3 regions of the Delftia sp. WSY_12 genome follow, and region 1 is predicted to be linked to each of the others. Evidence: predicted binding sites of a transcription regulator. Region 1 holds the regulator's gene; each other region holds the start of a gene.

Region 1 (7,762 bases):
CGCGCCGGAACATGGCGCAGCGGATCTGCCCGCCGGCGTCCTTGATGCTGAAGTAGCAATGGCCGCTGGCCGCGCGCGAGAAGCCGCTGATCTCGCCGCGCACCGCCACCGGATTGAAGCGCGCCTGCAAGGCATCGCTCACGGCGCGGCACAGCGCGCCGACTTCCCAGACCAGCGGCGCCGCTGCTGGATTCATTGCGCCAAATGCACCGCTCATGCGGGCTCCCGGTCAGCATGCAGTGCAACATTCTCCACAGGCCGGCAGATGCAGCCTTGAAGAGGCACTTTGGCGATGATTTGCACAAGCAATCTCAAGAACACCTCGCAAGCATTTGATTAATAATAGATTTTTTACTGAAACAAAGAATTCACATTTGTCACAGTGGTCATTCGCCGTCGCCGCCGCATCTGCGCAGGCAGCTTGATAACAAAGTTATCCACAGAAAATTGTGCTATATGAGCAAGCCCGAGGCCAGAAACCGGGACACCGCCCGTTGCCTGGATGCTGCGCCCGGTCACAGTTTTAGGCCGATCGCGCAGCCGGGACGCCTGGACCGGCCACATGGCTGGGCCATAATCGTCGGCTGCAGTTAAACGCGGGGGGAAAACAACTTGCTGTCGATCATACAAGCCGCAGGCTGGCCGATCTGGCCACTGATTGCCTGCTCCATCCTGGCTCTGGCCCTGGTCTTTGAACGCTTCGTGGCGCTGAAAACAGCCCGTGTTGCGCCGCCTGCCCTGTTGGGCGAGGCGATTTCCGTGTCCTCACGCGGCCTGCCCAGTCAGGAAGTCGTGCAGCAACTGGCACAGAACTCCACGCTGGGCGAGGTCCTGGCCAGCGGGCTGCGCGCACTGCAGGCCCATCCGGACAGCAGCGAGGAAGAGCTGCGCGCGTCCATGGAAGGCGCCGGCCGCGCCGCCGCCCACACGCTGGAAAAGCACCTGAGCGCGCTGGCCACCATCGCCTCTGCCGCCCCTTTGCTGGGCCTGCTGGGCACGGTGATCGGCATGATCGAGATCTTCGGCTCGCAAGGCGGCGCATCGGCCACCGGCGGCAGCAACCCCGCCCAGCTGGCGGCCGGCATCTCCATCGCCCTGTACAACACGGCCTTCGGCCTGATCGTCGCCATTCCGGCCCTGATCTTCTGGCGCTACTTCCGCGCCCGCGTCGACGGCTACCTGCTGGGCATGGAGCTGGCTTCCGAACAGTTCGTGCGCCACCTCACCCGCGTCGGCGGCAAGTGAACCAGCACGCGAGAGACCTGACATGAACTTCCGTCCCCGCCGCCGTGACGAGCCCGAGATCAACCTGATCCCGTTCATCGACGTGCTGCTGGTGGTGCTGATCTTTCTGATGCTGTCCACCACCTACAGCAAGTTCACCGAGCTGCAGCTGACCCTTCCGGTGGCCGACGTCGAGCAGCAGCGCGACCGGCCCCGCGAAATCATCGTCGCCATCGCAGCCGATGGCCGCTATGCCATCAACAAGACCGCCGTGGAAGACCGCAGCGTCACCGGCCTGACCCAGGCGCTGGCCGCAGCGGCCGTCGCCGGCAAGGACAGCGTGGTCATCATCAGCGCCGATGCCACTGCGCCGCACCAGTCCGTGGTATCGGTGATGGAAGCCTCGCGCCGCGCCGGACTGTCCCAGATCACCTTCGCCACGCAGACCTCGGCCAGCGCCGGGCGCTGAAGGCAAGGCCGCCATGCCCCGGACTGGTCCTGCCCCCGCAGCCCGGGGGCTTCGCGCGGCCTGGCGCCGCCGCGGTCCGCTGGCCTGCGCGCTCCTTCCCCTGTCCCTGCTGTACCGCGCCCTGCTGGGCCTGCATCGGCTGCCATATGAACTGGGCTTCAGGCGTGGGGGCCAGGCCGGCATTCCGGTCATCGTCGTCGGCAACGTGATTGCGGGCGGCGCCGGAAAGACCCCCGTCACGCTCGCCCTGGCCCGCCATCTGCGCGATGGCGGCTGGAGTCCCGGCATCGTCTCGCGCGGCTATGGCCGCAGCACGGACGACTGCCGCGAGGCCCGTCCTGACAGCGCCCCCGCCGACGTGGGTGACGAGCCCGCGCTGCTGGCGCGTGCCAGCGGCGTGCCGGTCTTCGTGGCCCGCAAGCGCATCGAGGCCGTCCAGGCCCTGCGCGCCCGCCATCCGCAGGTGGATGTGGTCATCAGCGACGACGGCCTGCAGCACCTGGCCCTGGCCCGCGACATCGAGCTGTGCGTCTTCAATGACGACGGCATCGGCAACGGCTGGCTGCTGCCGGCCGGCCCGCTGCGCGAGCCCTGGCCGCGCCCCGTCACCGCCGTGCTGCATGCAGGCGCAGCCCCCGACACCGACGCCCCCGCGTTTGCCATGCGGCGCCAGCTGTCCAGCGAAGCCGTCAATGCCCAAGGCGAGCGCATCGCACTGTCCGCCCTGCGTGCGCAGCCCGTGGAGGCCGTGGCGGCAGTGGCCCGGCCCGAAGGCTTTTTCTCCATGCTGACCCGCGAGCAAGGCCTGACGCTGGAGCATGTCCAGGCGCTGCCGGATCACTATAATTTTGAGAGCTTCCAGCGCCTGGGGCGCAACGAAGACCCGCTGGTCTGCACCGAAAAAGATGCCGTCAAGCTGTGGCGCACCCATCCCCAGGCCTGGGCGGTTGCGCTGCAATTGCAGCTGCCGGCGGATTTCTGGGCGCTGCTGGATGAGCGGCTGCAGGCACTGCGCCCCTGCCCCGCCTGACTATCATCTCCGTCTCGGCTGGCTGCCACGGCCCGCCCTTTCCCTTCAAAACACAGGATCCGCCATGGACGCCAAACTTCTCGAACTGCTGGTCTGCCCCGTCACCAAAGGCCCGCTGCGCTTTGACCGCGAGCACCAGGAACTGGTCTCGCGCAGCGCGCGCCTGGCCTACCCGGTGCGCGACGGCATTCCCGTGCTGCTGGAAACCGAGGCCCGCACGCTGGACGACGACGAGATCGAGGACTGATTTTTCCCATCACCTGCGCCGCCCCACGCCTTCGCCTCACTCCTGCACGCACCATGTCCTCCGCGCCCTTCACGGTTCTGATTCCCGCCCGCCTGTCTTCCAGCCGCCTGCCGGGCAAGCCTCTGGCCGACATTGCAGGGCTTCCCATGGTCGTGCGCGTGGCACAGCGCGCCAGCCGCAGCGGCGCCGCACGGTGCGTGGTCGCAGCCGATGACGAAAGCATCCTCGCCGCCTGCGCCGCGCATGGCGTGGCGGCCGTGCTCACGCGCAACGACCATGCCAGCGGCAGCGACCGACTGGCCGAGGCCTGCGCGCTGCTGGGTCTCGATGGCGATGACATCGTGGTCAATGTCCAGGGCGACGAGCCGCTGATCGCCCCCGAACTCATCGACGCCGTGGCCGCCCTGCTGCCCCGGCAACCTTCGGCCAGCATGGGAACGGCGGCGCATGCCATTGACAGCCTTGCCGACTTCGTCAACCCGAACGTGGTCAAGGTCGTCTGCGATGCCCAGGGCATGGCCCACTATTTCAGCCGTGCGCCCATTCCCTTCGCGCGCGAGCATGCGGACCAGGCATGGTGGGAGACGGAATCGGCCGCCTTGGGCCACCCCGGCTTCGCACCGCTGCGCCACATCGGCATCTACAGCTATCGCGCCGGCTTCCTGCGCAGCTTCCCCCAGCTTTCCCAGGCACCCACCGAGGCACTGGAGGCCCTGGAGCAGTTGCGTGCGCTGTGGCACGGCCACCGCATCGCCGTCCATGTCACACCCCATGCACCCGGCCCTGGCGTGGACACGCGCGAGGATCTGGAGCGGGTGCGCGCCCAGCTGTCCAACCCGCCGGCCTGAATCGGCCGGCCGCTGAAAACGCACAAATGGCGATGCCGGGCATCGCCATTTGCAGCAACACCGCCCATGCGGTTTTGTCGGACAGCAAAACGCAGGTTTTGGCGATTGCACAGGCGACAGTTTTGCCCCGTGCGTGTAAGCCAGTGTTGGCCCTGTGCGTGCTATCCTTGCCCGCGACAAAAATATGACGCATGGACTGTCCGCCCCGGTGGGCCGATCCGGCAGACAAGAATTTCTACTCTCCTCAAGGACTTCCATGAAACTGATTTTGTTGGGCGCACCCGGCGCCGGCAAAGGCACGCAAGCCGCTTTCATCTGCCAGAAGTACGGCATTCCCCAGATCTCCACCGGTGACATGCTGCGTGCCGCCGTCAAGGCCGGCACGCCCCTGGGCCAGCAGGCCAAGGCCGTGATGGACGCCGGCCAACTGGTCAGCGACGACCTGATCATCAATCTGGTCAAGGAGCGCATTGCCCAGCCCGATTGCGCCAACGGCTTCCTGTTCGACGGATTTCCCCGCACCATTCCCCAGGCCGACGCCATGAAGGCCGCCGGCGTGAAGCTGGACTACGTGCTCGAGATCGATGTGCCCTTCGATGCCATCATCGAGCGCATGAGCGGCCGCCGCTCCCACCCCGCTTCGGGCCGCACCTACCACGTCACGTTCAACCCGCCCAAGGTAGAAGGCCTGGACGACGTGACCGGCGAGCCGCTGGTGCAGCGCGAGGACGACAAGGAAGAAACGGTCAAGAAGCGCCTGGACGTCTACAGCAGCCAGACCCGCCCGCTGGTGGACTACTACCGCGCCTGGGCCGAGAAGGAAGCCGCAGCAGCCCCCAAGTACCGCGCCATCAGCGGCCTGGGCTCGGTGGAAGACATCACCCAGCGCGCCCTGGCAGCACTGGCTGAATGACGCAGGCCATGCGCCAGACCCCAGAAAAGCACCCGCCGGGTGCTTTTTTGTTGCCCGCCTGCATCTGAAGCGCCGGCGACGCCCGGAGGATCAGTCGCGCGGCTGCGCGGCCAGCGCCAGCATCATGGCAATCCGCGCCTTGGCCACGGGCAGTTGGACCAGATCGGCCTCTGCGGGGTCCGTGCCAAGCCCCGAGGCAACGGGCAGGCCTTCGGCACAGCGCGTGCCCCGCCAGATCCAGACGCCTTTGTCGCGCGCACGCAGCAAGGCCGCTTCCATGCTTTCGTGAACGGTCGCATTGCCCGTGCCGGCCACCACGATGCCGCGCACGCCTGCGGCCACCAGCGCATCCACGCCGCAGGCACGCGCCAGGGCACTGCTGAACACCACCTCGACCCAGGGCAGCTCATCCAGCGCCAGCAGGTCAGACAGAGCGGGAGCGGAAATCACCATCCGCGCAACGGGGGCGACCGGCGTGACCGGCGCATCAGGCACCAGCCAGCGCACGCGTCCTTCCTCCACCACGGCCTGCGGGCCACCTTCCATGGAGCGCATGGCCTGCAGTCGGTAAGGGTGGACCTTTTGCACCTGGGCCGCCGCATGCACCTCGCCGCCGGCCACCACCCACACACCGCTGCGCCCGCCGCTGGCGGCCACGGTCACGGCATCGCGCAGATTCTGCGGTCCGTCGGCCAGCAGGGCCGTGGCCGGGCGCATGGCGCAAGTGAGCACGATGGGCTTGGTGGCAGGCAGCAGGCTGTGCAGCAGCCAGGCCGTCTCTTCCAGCGTGTCCGTTCCATGCGTGATCACCACGGCGCGTGTGTCCGCATCCTCCAGCGCCTGCGTGCAGGCACACAGCAACGCGCGCCACACGGGCCAGTCCATATCCTTGCTGTCCACCTGCGCGATCTGCTGCGTCTGCACAGGCCCCAGCGCCTGCTGCTCCAGATCCGGCACGGCATCGAGCAGCGACTGCACCGTGATCTGTCCGGCCTTGTATCCCACTGCCTGCGACTGCGAATCCGCCCGGCCGGCGATGGTGCCGCCCGTGCCAAGAATCACCAACTTTGACTGCCCCACTTGCACCTCTTGGAAAACTGGTTAAAAATACAGATACTGTATAAATCATCAGATGACTTCTCTGCCTGTCATCTGAATTCAAGGACCGGACGCACGCCATGCTCGACCATCCCAAGCTCACCGCCCGCCAGCAACAGATCCTGGACCTGATCCAGGCCGCCATCTCCCGCACGGGCGCTCCCCCCACCCGCGCGGAAATCGCCAACACGCTGGGCTTCAAGTCCGCCAACGCAGCAGAGGAACACCTGCAGGCCCTGGCCCGCAAAGGCGTGATCGAACTGGTCAGCGGCACCTCCCGCGGCATTCGCCTGCGTACCGACACCGTGCGCAACATCAATGCCGCACGCGGCACCAGCTTCGGGCTGCCGCTGTCGGCCCTGGCGCCGCTGATGCTGCCGCTGGTGGGCCGCGTTGCGGCGGGCTCGCCCATTCTCGCCCAGGAACATATCGACCAGACCTATTCCGTCGAACCCAGCCTGTTCCAGGTCCGCCCGGACTATCTGCTGCGCGTGCGCGGCATGTCCATGCGCGACGCGGGCATCATGGACGGCGATCTGCTGGCCGTGCAGTCCGCGCATGAAGCCCGCAACGGGCAGATCGTCGTGGCACGCCTGGGAGATGAAGTCACCGTCAAGCGCCTGCGCCGCACCACGCAGGGCGTGGAGCTCCTGCCGGAAAACCCCGATTACCCGGTGATCCGCGTCGCTCCCGAAGAGGCCTTTGCCATTGAAGGCCTGGCCGTGGGGCTGATCCGCAACAGCATGTCCATGTAAGCCGGACGGGCAGCCCTGCACGGGTTGCCACCCCCTATTTCATGCACCGCCCAGGTGGTAGGCGCGAAGCCTTGCAGCTTCGCCCTGGGCGGAGCTTTGCCCGCAAACCGCAATCCTGCCTGTGTCCATGCCTCTTTGAAATACGCCAACAGGAGTCGTCACATGGGATTCGCTCTGCCAACACTGTCTTCTCTGTCCTTCCTGCGCCTGGCACAGGGCATTCGCCTGCCCGCCGCCGCCATGGAGCCCGCCATGCGCACCATCCAGCCCGAATCGCCTGTGCAATCCGAGCAGGCGACCATCCTGTCCTTCAGCAAGGCACGCCGCCGCAGCCAGCAGCGGCGCAGCAAGTCAGCACGGCTGCCAGAACACAGGGATGCGCAGCTGCTGCTGCCCCTGCAACCCGAACTGCCCTCCCTTCCGGCAGATCAGGCCCTGCCTTCGGGTCTGCGCATCATCCAGCGCTCGCCGCAGGAGCAGCCCGAATGCCTGTTCATCTCGGGCCGCATGGCCGATGTCTGTGCCGCCCTGGAACGCATGGAAGCGCACGGCGCGCAGACACCGGCCTGAGGTCGCCCTGAGACCAACCCGTCCACCCGGTCTGCGAGAGCCCGGGCCTGTCTCTTGCCTTGCCCAGCGGCAGGGGCTGCGCATCAGGCCCTGACAGCCGCCGGTGCAGCACTTCCCTCGCTGCGCCGATTGCGCATGCACCACGCCTGCGCCGCGGCAACGCACAGAATGCACAGCACGACGCTCAACGAAAAACGCAGTCCGCGCGCATCGGACAGCATGCCGAACAACGGCGCCACCATGCCGCCTATCGACATGGCCAGCCCCAGGGTCAGCCCGCTGGCCGTGGCCTGGTTGCGCGGCAGATAGTCCTGGGCCAGCGTGACCTGGGCGGCAAACGGAAGAAACATGCACACGCCCAGGGCCATGGTGCAGGCCAGCGCCATCCATGGCGTGGAGGCCAGGGCCAGGGCCGCCAGAGCAGGCAATGCCAGCAGGTAGCCGGCGCGGATGGCCTGCATGCGCCCCCGGCGATCTGCAAGCGTGCCCCCCAGCAAAGTGCCCACCGCCGCAGCGGCTGTGAATGAGGTCAGCGTGGCCGCTCCCATGAAGTCCGAGCCGCCCAGCTCGTGCGTCACGAACATGGGCAGGGTGGACAGCACCGTCAC
Region 2 (7,762 bases), on a different contig from region 1:
GGTTGATGGGCGAAAGGTCCTCGGGCCGGCGCGCGCGGATGCGCTCCTCCAGCCGGTGCAGCGGCTTGATGCCGCGCGCCAGCGCCAGCCACACCAGCAGCGCGGCCAGCGGCAGGATGACGAACTGCGGCAGCATCACGCCCTTGATGATTTCCGTGGCCAGCACGCTGCGCTTTTCGCGCGTCTCGGCCACCTGAACCAGGGCCTGCGGTTCGCCCGGCAGGGGCATGCGCACCCAGACATGGGCCACGCGCAAATCGATGCCGCGAAATTCCGCATCGCGCAGCTGCACGGTGCCGCCGGACGGCAAGCCTGGAGGCGCCGCGCCAGTCAGAGCCTCGTCGGGCTCGGACGGCGGCGGCAGGTCGCGCTCGCCGGCCAGGTATTCGCCCTTCACGCCCAGCACCTGGAAATACACGGTGTCCGACTCGTCGGCACGCAGGATCTCGCTGGCCGACTGCGGCAGGTTGAACAGCACCTTGCCGTGCTGCACCATCACCAGTTGGGCCAGCGCCTGGGCGTTGTATTCCAGCGCGCGGTCGAAGGGCTTGTTGGCCAGGCCCTGGGCCACCAGCCAGGTCAGCGCCAGGCTCACGGGCCACAGCAGCAGCAGCGGCGTGAGCATCCAGTCAAGGATCTCGCCGAACAGGGAGCGCTGTTCACGCTGGAAGATTTTCATCGGCGGGCAGCCCCTTACGGCGGGTTCACGGCCCCGCGGCAACCACCACTATGCGCAGGCAAGCCAACCCGGGCCTGACAGCCACGGCAGCGGCCTCAGGACGCGATCTTCTCAAGGCAGTAGCCCAGGCCGCGCACGGTGGCGATGCGGATGGGGCCGCGCTCTATCTTCTTGCGCAGCCGGTGGATGTAGACCTCGATGGCGTTGTTGCTGACTTCGTCGCCCCACTCGCACAGGCGCTCGACCAACTGGTCCTTGCTGACCAGCCGGCCGGCCCGCTGCAGCAGCACTTCCAGCAGGCCCAGCTCGCGCGCCGACAGCTCGACCATCTTGCCGTCGATGGTGGCCACGCGGCCGGCCTGGTCGTAGACCAGCGGGCCGTGCTTGATGGTGCTGCTGGCGCCGCCCATGCCGCGCCGCGTGAGGGCGCGCACGCGCGCCTCCAGCTCGGACAGCGCAAACGGCTTGGCCATGTAGTCGTCGGCACCATAGTCCAGCCCCTGCACGCGCTCCTCCACGCTGTCGGCCGCCGTGAGGATGAGCACCGGCAGCGCATCGCCGCGGCCGCGCAGCTTCTTGAGCACTTCGAGACCGTGCATCTTGGGCAGGCCCAGGTCCAGGATCAGCAAATCGAATTCGCTGCTGGTCATCAGCGCGGTGTCGGCCTCGCTGCCATTGGCCACATGGCTGACCACGGCGCCCGAGCCGCGCAGGCTGCGCAGCAGGCCATCGGCCAGGACCTGGTCGTCTTCGGCAATCAGAATGCGCATGGGGGATGTCTCCTGTAATGCAGGCGCGCTCTGGGAGTTGGAAATGCGCGCCTTTAATTCCCAGGATTCTAGGATGTGCCCCGCAGTGCGGGCAGGGACCTTACCCGAGTGAGCCGCCGCCCGCGTAGGCCTCCAGCCCCAGCGCCACCACGGTGGCGATGTCGTCGCCGACTTCCTCGCGGAATTCGGCCTCGGCCTGGGAGACGGCGTCATGGAAAGCCTGCAGCCAGGCCAAGCCCGCTGGCGTGAAGCGGATGCGGCGCGCGCGCGCATCGCGCTCGTCGCTCTCGCGCGTGACCAGGCCCCAGGCCTCGCACTGGGCCACCAGGTCGCCCATGGACTGCTTGGTCATGCCTGCGCGCTCTGCCAGGTCCGTCAGCCGGTCGCCAGCCAGCGACAGATGCCGCGTGATGTGGATATGGGCCGCCCCCACCTTGTCGCGCGCAGCGAGGTTGGACAGTGCCAGCGGCACCTCCACATCGCGCGCCATGAGCTGCAGCACACGCGCGTCGAACCGCCGCATGGCATGGCCGAGCAGGCGGCCCAGGTGGGTCTGGCGCCAGGCGTCGGCGGGCGGCGTGACGGGGGAAAGCTCACTCATGGATGCATTGTGGAGGCAAATCCAACAAGTCAGGAAAACTGACTAAAAACACCAACAAATCAAGACAGCAAGCCCATAAACTACTGTTCAAGCATCCAGCCTGAATGCAAATACAGAGCTGAATCCATACCCAACCCAGGAGTCCGCATGAACACCGCCGTCACCACCGCCAACAGTGAAAAAGCCAAGGCCCTGCAGGCCGCACTCGCCCAGATCGAAAAGCAGTTCGGCAAGGGCACGATCATGCGCCTGGGTGAAGGCGAAGCCATCCAGGACATCCAGGTCGTCTCCACCGGCTCGCTGGGCCTGGACATCGCCCTGGGTGTGGGCGGCCTGCCCCGTGGCCGCGTGATCGAGATCTACGGCCCTGAATCCTCGGGCAAGACCACGCTGACGCTGCAGGTCATCGCCGAAATGCAAAAGCAGGGCGGCACCTGCGCCTTCATCGACGCAGAACACGCGCTGGACACCAGCTATGCCCAGAAGCTGGGCGTGAACCTCAACGAAGTGCTGATCAGCCAGCCCGACACCGGCGAGCAGGCCCTGGAAATCGTGGACAGCCTGGTGCGCTCGGGCGCCGTGGACATGATCGTCGTGGACTCGGTGGCCGCACTAACACCGCGCGCCGAAATCGAAGGCGAGATGGGCGACCAGCTGCCCGGCCTGCAGGCCCGCCTGATGAGCCAGGCGCTGCGCAAGCTGACCTCCACCATCAAGAAGACCAATTGCATGGTCATCTTCATCAACCAGATCCGCATGAAGATCGGCGTGATGTTCGGCAGCCCCGAAACCACCACGGGCGGCAATGCGCTGAAGTTCTACGCCTCGGTCCGCCTGGACATCCGCCGCACCGGCACCATCAAGAAGGGCGACGAAGCCATCGGCAACGAAACCAAGGTCAAGGTCGTCAAGAACAAGGTCTCGCCCCCGTTCAAGACCGCCGAGTTCGACATCCTCTTCGGCGAAGGCATCTCGCGCGAAGGTGAAATCCTGGACATGGGCGTCAACGCCAAGATCCTCGACAAGTCGGGGGCCTGGTACGCCTACAACGGCGAGAAGATCGGCCAGGGTCGCGACAACGCCCGCGAATTCCTGCGCGAGAACAGCGGCCTGGCCGTGGAGATCGAGAACAAGGTGCGCGACAGCCTGGGCATCGCCCTGCTGCCTACGGCCGGTGGCGATGCCCCCGAAGCCAAGGCCGCCAAGGGCGCCAAGGCCAAGGCCGACAAGGACGGCGTGATCGAAGCCTGAGCGGCCTGACCCCTCACTGCAGGCGCCGCCGCGCCTGCACACACTGTGTTTGCCATCTTGGCGCAGGCTCATGTCTGCGCCTTTTTTATCGCCGGGACGCCCCAAGGCAAAAAAGCGGCCCCCTTGGGGGGCAGCGGACCTTGCGCAGCAAGGGGAGCGTGGGGGCCTTTTTTATTCGGGATGATTCAGGAGACATTGCCGCATGGGATTCGCCAAGCTGTCGCTCAAGGGCCGGGCGCTCAAGCTGCTGGGCCAGCGCGAACATTCACGGCTGGAGCTGGAACGCAAGCTCGCCCCCCATGTGGAGGAAGGCGAGGACCTGGGCGCCATGCTCGACGCGCTGGAGCAGCGCGGCTTCATCAGCGCCGAGCGCGTGGCCGAGTCCGTGCTGCATCGCAAGGCCGCGCGCTTTGGCACATCGCGCGTGGTGCAGGAGCTGCGCAGCAAGGGGCTGGACGATGGCTTGGTGCGCGCCGCCGCAGAACAATTGCGCGCCACCGAACTGCAGCGCGCCCATGCCGTATGGCGCCAGCGCTTCGGCACACCGCCGGCCACCCCACAGGAACGCCTCAAGCAGATGCGCTTTCTGGCCGCGCGCGGCTTTGGCGGAGAAATAGCGAGCAAGGTGTTGCGCGGGCGCAGCGAAGACTGGGATGACGGAGCTGCAGACGAAGGCAACTAATCCACGCGCCGGGTTGCGCCCCAGCACACCAGCGACCCCACGGTCACCAGCGCCACGCCCTGCCAGAAGCCCCAGCCCGGCTGCACCTGCAGCCAGGCACTGGCCAGCAAGGCAGAGAACACGGGCGTGAAGTACGAGGCCGCCGCCATCACGGCCAGATGCCCGTGCTGTATGCCGTGCTCCCAGCAGCTGTAGCCCATGGCCGTGAGCCCGCCCACGGCCAGCAGCTGCAGCACCGCGGTGCCTGACCAGTGCATGCCGCCTTCGCCACCCAGCCACAACCACTTGATCCACAGCGCCAGCGCAGTCCAGATCAGGAACAACCCCACGGCATTGTGCCCCCCACCCCAGCGCCGAGCAGCCAGCGAATAGCAGGGCCACAGCAGGGCCGCGCCAAAGGCGAGTCCATAGGCCAGCGGATTGGCCAGTATGTGGTCTGCCATGTCATGCATCTGCAGGGACTCGCCGCCCAGCACGCGCGTCAGCCCCCACAGGCACAGCAGCACGCCGGGCCACAGCCACCAGCGCGCATGCTGCTGGCGCAGCAGCACGGCCAAGACGATGGTCAGGCTGGGCCACAGGTAATTGATCAGCCCCAGCTCCAGCGCCTGGGCGCGGTCCTGCGCCAGACCGATCGCCAGCGACAGACAGATTTCATAGACCGCAAACAGCAGCCCGCAGCCCCAGAAATAGGCCGGGTGCATGGTTCGCCATTGCGAAGGCCTGGGCAGGCCGCGCACGGCGGCCACGCACAAGGCGCTGACCGTATAGAGCATGGCAGCGCCGCCCACGGCGCCCAGCGGCTCGGCCACCGAGCGCATCAGGCCCACGGTGCAGCTCCAGCACACCACGGCCAGCAGGCCGATGGCGGTGGCCCGGCCTGCGGCTGCAGGGGAACTGCTGTGCGCTGAAGACATGGAAAAGGCAGCGCGCGGCAGGTCAGTGCGGCTGCAGCACCTGGCGCAGCGAGCGGTAAAGCGCGTCCGAGCCGTGCGCGCGGTTGTCCGCATCGAAGGAGAACTCGTTGCTGGACTGCGTGCCGGTCGCGTCCTCGGGACGCGCCTCCATGAAGAAGGACAGGAAGCGCGCGCCCTGGCGGCGGTGCATGGTCAGCACTTTCTCCAGCCGCTGCGGCGACAGTGCCACCAGCGGATGGAACTCCGTCACGCCATAGGCCGTGTGGCCATAGCGGCGCAGCATCTGGCCGACCAGCGGGCCGTAGGTGTCTTCGCCATACAGGCTGACACCCAGGGACAGCCCCGGCATGCGCTGCAGGCTGCGCTCCACGGCGTAGCGGCTGGCGTCCCAGCTCGGATTCGCATGGGGGTTGAGCTGGTGAGCAAAGCGAGGCACCCGGCCCAGGCAGCCGTGCCCGATGTGCTCGGAAAAGCCCTGGATGTAGTCGGCCACCTGCTGCTCGCGAAAATCGTTCCAGTCCGTCACCAGCGGGTTGTAGAACAGCGCCAGCCGGTCCTGCGGGCTGTCCACCCAGAACTCCACACCATCGGGCAGCTTGCCGAAGTCAGGCAAGGCCTCGGCGGCATGGGGCCTGGGCTCGCCCTGGTGGCGGTCCATCACGGCGATCTGGCGCGTGGCCAGCAGGCCCAGGCTGCGCCCGCCGGCCTGCAGCACCACGTCGATGCGGTGCAGGCCCTCGCCCAGCGCCGGATAGCGGATGTCGGCACGCCAGCCCACATCGGGCGTGAGGAAATCAGGCTTGGCCTGGGCCACATCCTGGCGGTGCATGTGCACGGGGGCGTGCGAGTAGGGGCGCCCGTCCACGAAGACGGCCACGGCCAGTTGCTTTTGCAGCTTCGCGTCGGGCGAGTGGACCCAGCCGGACACCGGGACCGTGCCAGCCGCATAGCTGTCGATGTGCTGGAAGAAGTTCTGCAGCGGCTCGCTGCGGATATTGCGCGACGGAGGCTCCACCGCATCGAAGCTGGCGAACTCCGACTTCAGATGGGCATTGAGCCGCGCAATGTCGCCATAGCGCTGGCGCAGGAATGCATGGAAGCCCGCCACGGATGCAGGGCTGTAGTCGGTGACCGCATAGCCTTCGGCCGCGAACCCCATGCCGGCCTCGAAACCCGGGAACAGCTGGTGCGTCTCGCCCAGCACGGTGAGCGCACGCAGCGGATGCATGGCGGCATCGCCCGCAGCGCACATGCGCTCGGCCAGGGCATCGACCACCAGCTTGCGCACGCGCGTGATTTCATTGTCCTGCCGCGCAACCGACCACGGGAAGATGCGCGCGCCCAGATAGGTGTCCAGCGGCAGCGGCCCCTTGGGCGTCCAGGCCAGATTGGCGGGATCGGCGGCCAGGCGCTCCTCGGCCTGGGAGTGGACCTCGAAATGCGTGGCAAACAGGTAGAGCACCACGGGCCGCTGCGCCTGCGCCACCGTGCGCACCACGCGGTCCAGCGCCTCGCCCCGGACTTCCCAGGCCCGGCCGTTCCACTGCACATAGCGCAGCAGAGGCACGCTGAGCGTATAGCCCAGCTCCAGCCCCTCGCCCTGCGGACGGCCCAAGCGCTGCAGCGTGGCTTTCACCATTTCCGCGGCCGAGCCCTGAGGGCCCAGGCAACTGGCAGGCACCTGCTGGAATTCCTTGGGAAAATCCTCGCGCAGCCCGTCCTGCACCAGGCAGGCTTCCATATTGCCCAGCAGCGGACTCAGCAGCAGGCGCGATGAGGAAGGCAATGCCGGCCGCAGCTTCCAGGCGAACACAACGATCAGCAGACACAGCACGGCCAGGGCCAGTACATGGCCCCAGACCGGACCGCGCCGGCCCGGCAAGGACGGGGGCGCGGGGGGCCTCACAGACCCAGCATGATCTGCAGGTTCTGCACGGCGGCGCCGCTGGCGCCCTTGCCCAGGTTGTCCAGACGGGCGATCAGCACGGCCTGGCGGTACTGCTCATTGGCGAACACACGCAGCTCCAGCTTGTTCGTGTCGGTCAGCGTATCGGCAGCCAGCTTCATGTCTTCGGTGGGCGGCAGCACCGACACCCATTGCTCGGGCGTGTTGGTCGCCGCGTAGTGGGCGGCCAGCGCATCGTGCAGATCGGCGGCCTTGGGCGCGCCCGGCAGCAGGTCCAGATGCAGGGGCAGCTGCACCAGCATGCCCTGGCGGAAATTGCCCACGGCAGGAATGAAGACCGGGCGGCGCGTCATGCCCGTGTAGTGCAGGATTTCGGGAATGTGCTTGTGCGACAGGCCCAGCGCATAGGCCTCGTAAGGCGCGGCCGTGCCGGCCTCGTAGGCTTCGATCATGCTGCGGCCGCCGCCCGAGTAGCCGGACACCGAGGGCAGGCTCAGCGCGTAGTCGGCTGGAATGAGGCCTGCCGCCACCAGCGGGTGCAGCAGTGCGATGGCGCCCGTGGCATAGCAGCCGGGGTTGGCCACGCGCGTGGCAGCCTTGACGGCGTCCAGCTGGCCCTTGCGCAGCTCGGGAAAGCCGTAGACCCAGCCCGGCGCCACGCGGTGGGCGGTGGAGGCATCGATGATCTTGATGGCGCGGCCGGTCTCGGCCTCGATGGCGTCGACCATGGCCACGGTTTCGCGCGCAGCGTCGTCATGCAGGCACAGGATGACCAGGTCCACGCCGGCGATCAGCGCACGCTTGGCAGCAGGATCCTTTCGCAGCTCGGGCGCAATGCTGACCAGCTCCACGCCGGACAGATCGACCAGACGCTCACGGATCTGCAGCCCTGTCGTGCCTGCTTCGCCATCGATAAAGACTTTTGCCATCGCTGTATTTCTCCTGCTGCGCGGCCC
Region 3 (7,762 bases), on a different contig from region 1:
GGCAGGGCCAGGGCGCGGCCCTGCTCGGCCACGCGCTTGGTGACGATCTGCACTTCCTCGTCCTGCGATGCCGGCACGGGCAGGACCACGGTGTTGAAGCGGCGCTTGAGCGCGCTGGACAGCTCGTTCACGCCCTTGTCGCGGTTGTTGGCCGTGGCGATGACCGAGAAGCCCTGCACGGCCTGCACCTCGGTGCCCAGCTCGGGCACGGGCAGGGTCTTTTCGGACAGCACGGTGATCAGCGTGTCCTGCACGTCGGCCGGGATGCGGGTCAGCTCTTCGATGCGGGCGATCTTGCCCAGCTTCATGGCGTTGACCAGGGGGCTGGGAATCAGCGCCTTCTCGGACGGGCCATGGGCCAGCAGCTGCGCGTAGTTCCAGCCGTAGCGCAGCTGCTCCTCGCTGGTGCCGGCCGTGCCCTGCACCAGCATGGTGGAGTCGCCGCTGACGGCGGCCGACAGGTGCTCGGACACCCAGGACTTGGCCGTGCCCGGCACGCCGTACAGCAGCAGGGCGCGGTCGGTGGCCAGGGTGGAGACGGCGATTTCCATCAGGCGCGGATTGCCGATGTACTTGGGGCTGACCTCGAAGCCGTTGCCGAGCTTGCCGCCCATGAGGTACTGGAGCACGGCCCAGGGCGACAGCTTCCAGTTGGGCGGACGCGGACGGTCGTCCACCTTGCGCAGGGCTTCGAGTTCTTCGGCGAATTGCTGTTCGGCATGCTGGCGCAGGACTTGGCTCATGGTGTGCTTCCGGAAAGGGATGGGAATGGGATTCGGTAGGGGGTGGGTGGCAAAGCGGGCCCGGCCTCAGGCCTGGCCGCGCAGTGCGATGAAGGCCTGGTGCAGGCCCAGGCGCAGCTCGACGATGCGCTCCAGGTGGCCGCGCATGCGCTCCTCGTCCCAGGGCCGCGCGCGGCTGCGTTCGAGGCGCGCCTGCTGCTGGGGCGTGAGGGGAATGGCCGGGGCGGCTGTTGCTGCAGATGCCGAAGCGGCTGCGGTCTCTGCAACAGGCTCGGCCGGGGGCTCCGGCTCGGGCTCGACCTGTGCATCCAGCACCGAGGGCTTGCGCCACAGCTCGGCAAAGCGCTCCAGCGCAGTCACGTCCAGCATTCGCGCGCAGGACAGCAGTGCCTGGTCGGCGCGGTAGCTGTGCCAGTTGCCCGTGATCTGCTTGCCGCCCACGGCCACATGCAGTGCCTCGGTCAGCCGCGCCGACAGCGCCGGCGAGAGCAGTTCGGCACCGCCCAGCGACTGGGACATGCCCTCGATGGCGTCGATGAGCTTGTGCCTGTCGCGCTCGAACTGGGCAATCCAGCGGGACTCGCGTTCTTCGGGGGACAGCCGGGCCATGAGGGCGGGCAGCAGCGCATCGTGGCGCATGTCGCGGCCCAGGGCCTGGGCGGCATCGATCCATTCCACGTCCAGCTGGTACTGCAGGGCCCGCACCCAGCCCTGGCGCAGCGAGGATTTCCAGTCGCTGCGCCGGCTCCACTCCATCACTTCCAGGGGCGTCAGGCCCAGGGCCCGGGTCCAGAAGGACACCGGGGTGAGCTGCACCATCTGCTCCAGCAGCCAGGCCTTCTTGCCGCCACGGAAGTAGGCATCGGGCTTGAGCGTGATGCCGTCGCGCTCCCATTCCTTGAGGCCTTCCTCGGGAGGCTCCACGATCCACTGGCCCTTGTCGTCCTGCTGCAGCATGGACTGCATCCAGCCCATGACGCGCTGGCTGTGCGCGCTGTCCGGCAGGCACGAGAGCATTTGCGCGGCGTTCTCGCGGATTTCCTTGCTGCGGTCGGACAGCAGTTTTTCGAGCAGCGGCTCGTCGTCCATGCCCAGCCCCACGGTCAGTGCCTGGACCATGGGCAGGCGCTCCTTGGCGCCCAGCTCCTTCAGGCTGCCTTCCAGCCGCGCACGGGCCTGGGCGGCATCGGCCGCGCGCTCGCTGCGCAGCAGGGCCACGCGCTGCTCGACCGAGCCCTCCTGCCAGACCAGTTCGGGGTCGGCGGTTTCCTCCACGCCGCTGGCATAGCTCCATTGCGGATTGAGCGCGCCCAGCCAGCGCCCGCGCTCGCCCAGCACCGGGGCCAGCCACTGGCGCAGCTCCACGGACTGGCGGCCCTGCTCCAGCGCAGGCACCAGCAGGTCATGGGGCAGGCGCTGGCCCGCCTGGTCCAGGGTGCGCAGCATGGAGGCCTGCAGCTCGAACGGTCCGTCCTTGAGCACGTCGCCCATCAGGCTCTGCAGGCGAGCATCGGCAGGCGCGGGGCGCGATTCTGCAGGCGCCGCGGCCGGCACGGCCAGCGGTGCCGGCAGGCGCACCTGCGCGCCGGGCTGCCAGCCTGCGCGCTCGAACACGGCCGCCACGGCGCTGGCGCGCAGCAGTTGCTGGGCGGGCGAGTCGCCGGGCAGGTCCGCCCGGGGCAGCAGCGCGGCCTGCACGGCCTGCTGCGACCACGGGGCAGACGGATCAACGCCCGAAGCCAGCGCAGGCGGCACGGCCAGCCGGTCCGAGCCGACCATGGCCGATTGCTGCAGCGCAGTCCAAAGTTGTGTGTTGCTCATACCGGTTCACCCTGGTTCTGCCAGATACATTGCCGGGCGCTTTCGCCCTCGCGGGCCTGCCAGGCGCTCAGCAGGCGCCAGCGGCCCACGGCCGGGCCGGGCTCCCATTCGCCAAACAGCTGCATGGGCGCGCCGCCGCTGAGCGCCAGCAGGCGCCAGGCTTCGGCATCGTCAATGGCCACGGGAACGGGTTGCACAGGCGCGGCAGTGCCGTCAGCAGACACGCCGGGCGCAGCCGCCGATGCGCCCGGCGCATCGGGCCAGGCCGCAAACCATTGGCCCTGGGCAGGCACCAGGCGCAACCCGTCCTGGCACAGCGGCTGCGTGGCCTGCAGCGGGTTGGCGGCAATGCGCCGGCCCATCTGCTGCAGGACGTCGCCCACGGCCGAGGTGTCCAGCGGGCTGGCGCCATCGGCAGGCAGCGCAGGCCCGTTGCCGTTGGCGGCAATGGCGCGCAGCGGCGCATGGCCCGGGTAGAAATTCAGCGCGCATCCGTAGCGATGGCCAGGCACCCAGGCCGATTCGAAGCCGCGCCCGCCCTGCGCATAGTCCAGCACCAGGGCCATGCGGCCCGTGCGCTGCCCGTGCAGCCAGACGCGACGCTCCATGAGCCGGCCTTCGCGCTCGATCATGCGCAGGCCGGCCACCAGCCATTCGTCCTCGACCAGTTGGCCGCGGGCCTGCACTTCGGCCTTGTCCATGGGCCAGCCCAGCGCGGCCATCACGTCGGCCTTGACCTCGGGGCTGAGCGATTCACGGCGGCGCACGGCGTCGATGATCAGCTGCCAGTGGCCCAGCTGCACCAGCATGTCGCGTGGCCAGTCGCGGTGGCTGTCCACCAGATCCCGGCAGTCCTTGATGCGTGCCGCCATGCCCGTGGCCTGCGCATCGACCATGCGCGCGGCCATGGTGTTCCAGCGCTGGCGCATCTGGGAGTCGCCGGCCTGGTTGGCCAGGCCCGCGCGCACCATGTCCTGCATCCACAGCGACAGTTCCTGCAGGCCCGCCTCGACCTTGTCCCAGCGCTTGTCTTCGCGCCTGGCCTGCTGCCTGGCCGCGACCTCGGGATCGGGTGGCGGCTCGGCCGCCGCGGCAGCTGCCTTGGCCTCCTTCTTCTCGGCCTTTTCCTGGCGGCTGTCCAGCCAGGTCTGCACCCAGGCCGGTGGATCGCCGCCCTCGGTGACCTGGCCGCCCGCACGCATCAGCATCAGCGCCAGCCCATGCTTGCAGGGGAACTTGCGGCTGGGGCAAGAGCATTTGAAGGAGGGTCCCGACAGGTCCACCTGGGTCTGGTAGGGCTTGCTGCCGCTGCCCTGGCACTCGCCCCACACCGCCACATCGTTGGCGCCCATGGTGGGCCATTTGGCGGGCGATTGCAGCCCCTTGGCGGCCTTGCTGGAGGAAGCGTCCGGCGATAGCGCCAGCACTTCGCTCTCTGTTCCTAATACACGCGACACCGAAGCTCCCTCTCCAAGTGTTTGTCATCGCCAGGCGCATTGAATGAAGAAACGACCGCGCCCGGCAAGCCCGAAAGCCTATCAGCAATAGTTATCGGCAATTTGAAACAAATCACAACAACGTCAAACCTCTCTCCCATGAACCGGGAACCCCATGGCGCGCAGCCAGCTGCGCTATATCAGCGCATGCATTGATGGCACCAAGCCGTACCAGCCTTCAGGCATTGCAAAAAGACGCAGGAAACACGCATTCACCATTTCCTGCGATGCACATCGCCACCCATTGAAAGCAAGCACTCATTCCGCACTGAAAACGGTTTCATTCCATTGCACTGGCAACCATTGCAATCCGCTGGCCATTGCGATAGCCCGACAGTGCGTTCAAACCGGAGCCAGGCAAGGCCGGACCAGACCCTGGCTGGGGGATGGGCTCTCGAAAAACCGGATGTGCCAGGCAAATATACTGTATATTCATACAGCCATGGAGCTGCAACGCAAACTTTTCATCCTCGCCGACGCCGCCAAGTACGACGCCAGCTGCGCCTCCAGCGGATCGCAGGGGCGCGACTCGCTGGACGGCAAGGGCATGGGCTCGGTCACCGGCATGGGCATCTGCCACAGCTATGCGCCCGACGGGCGCTGCATCTCGCTGCTCAAGATCCTGCTGACCAATGTCTGCATCTTCGACTGCCGCTACTGCATCAACCGCAAGAGCTCCAACGTGCAGCGCGCCCGCTTCACGGTGGCCGAGGTGGTGCAGCTGACGCTGGACTTCTACCGGCGCAACTGCATCGAGGGACTGTTCCTGTCCAGCGGCATCATCCGCTCCAGCGACTACACCATGGAGCAGCTGGTGGAAGTGGCCCGCCGCCTGCGCGAGGAGCATGACTTTCGCGGCTACATCCACCTCAAGACCATCCCGGATGCCGCCCCTGAATTGCTGGCCCAGGCAGGCCGCCATGCCGACCGCCTGAGCATCAATGTGGAACTGCCCACGGCCAGCGGCCTGGCGCAGTTCGCGCCCGAAAAGGACGGCCGGCGCATACGCCAGGCCATGCAGGGCGTGGACCGGCATGTGCAGGCCTGGCGCGCGGCCACGCGCGAGCAGCGCCAGGCGCAGTCCCTGCCCGGCGCGCCCGCGCAGCGCGCCGCCGTGCCGCGCTTCGCGCCGGGCGGGCAGAGCACGCAGATGATCGTGGGCGCCGACCGCGCAACCGATGCCGACATCCTCGAATCCAGCCATACGCTGTATGCGGGCTACGGCCTGCGCCGCGTGTACTACTCGGCCTTCAGCCCCATTCCCGATGCCTCGCGCGACCTGCCGCCGCAGGCGCCGCCCCTCATGCGCGAGCACCGGCTCTACCAGGCCGACTGGCTGATGCGCTTTTACGGCTACGGGGCGGGCGAGATCGCGGCGGCCAGCCGCCACGGCATGCTGGACCTGGAGATCGACCCCAAGCTGGCCTGGGCACTGGCCAACCGCCAGCAGTTCCCTGTGGACCTCAACCGTGCGCCTCGCAGCCTGCTGCTGCGCGTGCCGGGCCTGGGCACGCAGACGGTGGAGCGCCTCCTGGCGGCGCGCCGCGTGCGCCGGCTGCGGCTGGACGACCTGCTGCGGCTGCGCGCCCCCGTGCAAAAGGCCCTGCCCTTCGTGCTGATCGACGGCCACCGCCCCCTGCTGGGCGAGACCGACTCGGCCGCGCTGCGCACGCGGCTGATCGCGCAGTCGCAGGCCAGCCAGGCCCAGGCGCGGCACAGCGGCATGCGCGTGCAAAGCGCACTGCAGGCCAGCCTGTTCTAGAACCTGGAGCACGCCATGCACGGACAGGCCCTCACCATCGAACTCGACAGCCCCGACGACTGGCCCGGCTTTCGCGCAGCCTGCCGGGCGCTGCTGGCCCACGGCGCCGACCCCGCTGCGGTGCGCTGGCGGTGGCCCGACACGCGGGGTGCGCAGCCACTCGGCGCGGGGGTGGACCTGTTTTCCAGCGCGCCGCAGCAGGCCGTGCCCGCCTCGGCGCTTGCCGGGCTGGCCGGCCCCGGCGAGGCAGGGCTGTCCCTGTCGGACACCCAGATGTCCGCCCTGCGCCATGCCTGCATGCACCGCGCGGCAGGCCGCTTCGAGCTGTGCCACCGCTGGCTGGCGCGCATGCAGGCCCGGCCCGAACTGCGGCTGGATGCGCTGGATGCGGACTGGCGCGCCATCGAGGCCCTGGCCCGCCCCGTCTCGCGCGAGATCCACAAGATGCACGCCTTCGTGCGCTTTCGGACGACCCAGCGGCAGAACCTGCCCGAGCTGCACATCGCCTGGTTCGAGCCCGAGCACCACATCGTGCGCGCGGCGGCACCCTTCTTCTGCAAGCGCTTTGCCAACATGCACTGGGCCATCCTCACGCCGCAGTGCAGCGTGCACTGGGACGGCCATGCGCTGCGCCTGGCGCCCGGCGCGCGCCGCAGCGATGCCCCGCCAGCCGACGCGGGCGAGGCCCTGTGGCTGACCTACTACGCCAGCACCTTCAACCCCGCGCGCCTGAAGGAGCAGGCCATGCTGCGCGAGATGCCGCGCCGCTACTGGCACAACCTGCCCGAGACGGTGCTGATCTCCACCCTGGTCCAGCAGGCCCGCGCGCGCACGGGACAGATGCTGGAGCAGTAAGGACAGGCGCAAAAAAACAAAGGCCCCGAAGGGCCTTTGTCTGCTTTGCAGCGTCGCTCAGTGCATCAGCCCAGCCACTTGCGGGCGTTGCGCCACACGCGCATCCAGGGGCTGAATTCCGACTTGTCGCCGTTGGTCCAGCTCATCTGCACGTTGCGGAACACGCGCTCGGGGTGGGGCATCATGGCCGTGAAGCGGCCATCGGCCGTGGTCACTGCCGTCAGGCCGCCGGCCGATCCGTTGGGATTGAACGGGTACTGCTCAGTGGCCTTGCCGTGGTTGTCCACGTAGCGCATGGAGGCGATGGCCTTGTCCGCATTGCCGCGGAAGCGGAAGTTGGCAAAGCCTTCGCCGTGGGCCACGGCGATGGGCAGGCGGCTGCCGGCCATGCCCTGCAGGAACAGGCTGGGCGACTCCAGCACTTCCACCATGGACAGGCGCGCCTCGAAGCGGTTGCTCTGGTTCTGCGTGAAACGCGGCCAGTCCTGGGCGCCGGGAATGATATCGGCCAGTTCGGCAAACATCTGGCAGCCATTGCACACGCCCAGGCCGAAGGTGTCGCTGCGGCCGAAGAACTGCTGGAACTGCGCGGACAGGCTGTCGTTGAAGGTGATGGAGCGCGCCCAGCCGATGCCGGCGCCCAGCGTGTCGCCGTAGCTGAAGCCGCCGCAGGCCACCACGCCGGCGAAGTCCTGCAGCTGCGCGCGGCCGCTTTGCAGGTCGGTCATGTGCACGTCCACGGCGTCGAAGCCGGCCTCGGTGAAGGCGTAGGCCATTTCCACATGGGAGTTCACGCCCTGCTCGCGCAGCACAGCCACGCGGGGCCGCGCGCCCAGGTTCAAGAAGGGTGCGGCCGGGTTCTCGGCCGCGTCGAACGTCAGGTGCAGGTGCATGCCGGGGTCGGCAGGCTCGCCGGCTGCGGCGTGCTCGCTGTCGGCGCAGGCCGGGTTGTCGCGCTGCTGGGCAATCTTCCAGCTGACGGCATCCCAGACCTGGTGCAGGTCGCTGAGCGAGGCGCCGAAGACGGACTTGGCATCGCGCCAGACCTGCAGCTCGCCCTTGCCCGCATCGACCTTGGAGGAGGC

What was found. Region 1 encodes LexA, which represses DNA repair genes until DNA is damaged. Its sites were predicted from a motif close to ACTGTATNNNNATACAGT; they were not measured.
Region 2: a site for LexA is predicted at 2,150-2,167, ahead of recA (recombinase RecA). Genes of this name have one in related genera too.
Region 3: a site for LexA is predicted at 4,484-4,501, ahead of ACF8LI_RS07810 (putative DNA modification/repair radical SAM protein). Genes of this name have one in related genera too.

The regions. Positions count from the first base shown of each region.
Region 1 covers NZ_JBICKW010000022.1:70,131-77,892, forward strand. The annotation lists gene xseA (exodeoxyribonuclease VII large subunit) at 1-217, opposite strand, end outside; gene ACF8LI_RS12715 (MotA/TolQ/ExbB proton channel family protein) at 613-1,245, shown strand; gene ACF8LI_RS12720 (biopolymer transporter ExbD) at 1,268-1,693, shown strand; gene lpxK (tetraacyldisaccharide 4'-kinase) at 1,707-2,723, shown strand; gene ACF8LI_RS12730 (Trm112 family protein) at 2,788-2,970, shown strand; gene kdsB (3-deoxy-manno-octulosonate cytidylyltransferase) at 3,024-3,818, shown strand; gene adk (adenylate kinase) at 4,075-4,731, shown strand; gene ACF8LI_RS12745 (asparaginase) at 4,822-5,811, opposite strand; gene lexA (transcriptional repressor LexA) at 5,910-6,584, shown strand; gene ACF8LI_RS12755 (hypothetical protein) at 6,747-7,154, shown strand; gene ACF8LI_RS12760 (MFS transporter) at 7,238-7,762, opposite strand, start outside.
Region 2 covers NZ_JBICKW010000061.1:86,823-94,584, reverse strand. The annotation lists gene ACF8LI_RS26930 (sensor histidine kinase) at 1-679, opposite strand, end outside; gene ACF8LI_RS26925 (response regulator transcription factor) at 775-1,449, opposite strand; gene ACF8LI_RS26920 (MarR family winged helix-turn-helix transcriptional regulator) at 1,550-2,050, opposite strand; gene recA (recombinase RecA) at 2,198-3,301, shown strand; gene recX (recombination regulator RecX) at 3,504-3,983, shown strand; gene yddG (aromatic amino acid DMT transporter YddG) at 3,980-4,900, opposite strand; gene ACF8LI_RS26900 (hypothetical protein) at 4,923-6,782, opposite strand; gene argC (N-acetyl-gamma-glutamyl-phosphate reductase) at 6,803-7,735, opposite strand.
Region 3 covers NZ_JBICKW010000012.1:507,397-515,158, reverse strand. The annotation lists gene ACF8LI_RS07825 (AAA family ATPase) at 1-743, opposite strand, end outside; gene ACF8LI_RS07820 (DUF5691 domain-containing protein) at 810-2,564, opposite strand; gene ACF8LI_RS07815 (SWIM zinc finger family protein) at 2,561-4,021, opposite strand; gene ACF8LI_RS07810 (putative DNA modification/repair radical SAM protein) at 4,503-5,822, shown strand; gene ACF8LI_RS07805 (TIGR03915 family putative DNA repair protein) at 5,838-6,677, shown strand; gene purL (phosphoribosylformylglycinamidine synthase) at 6,743-7,762, opposite strand, start outside.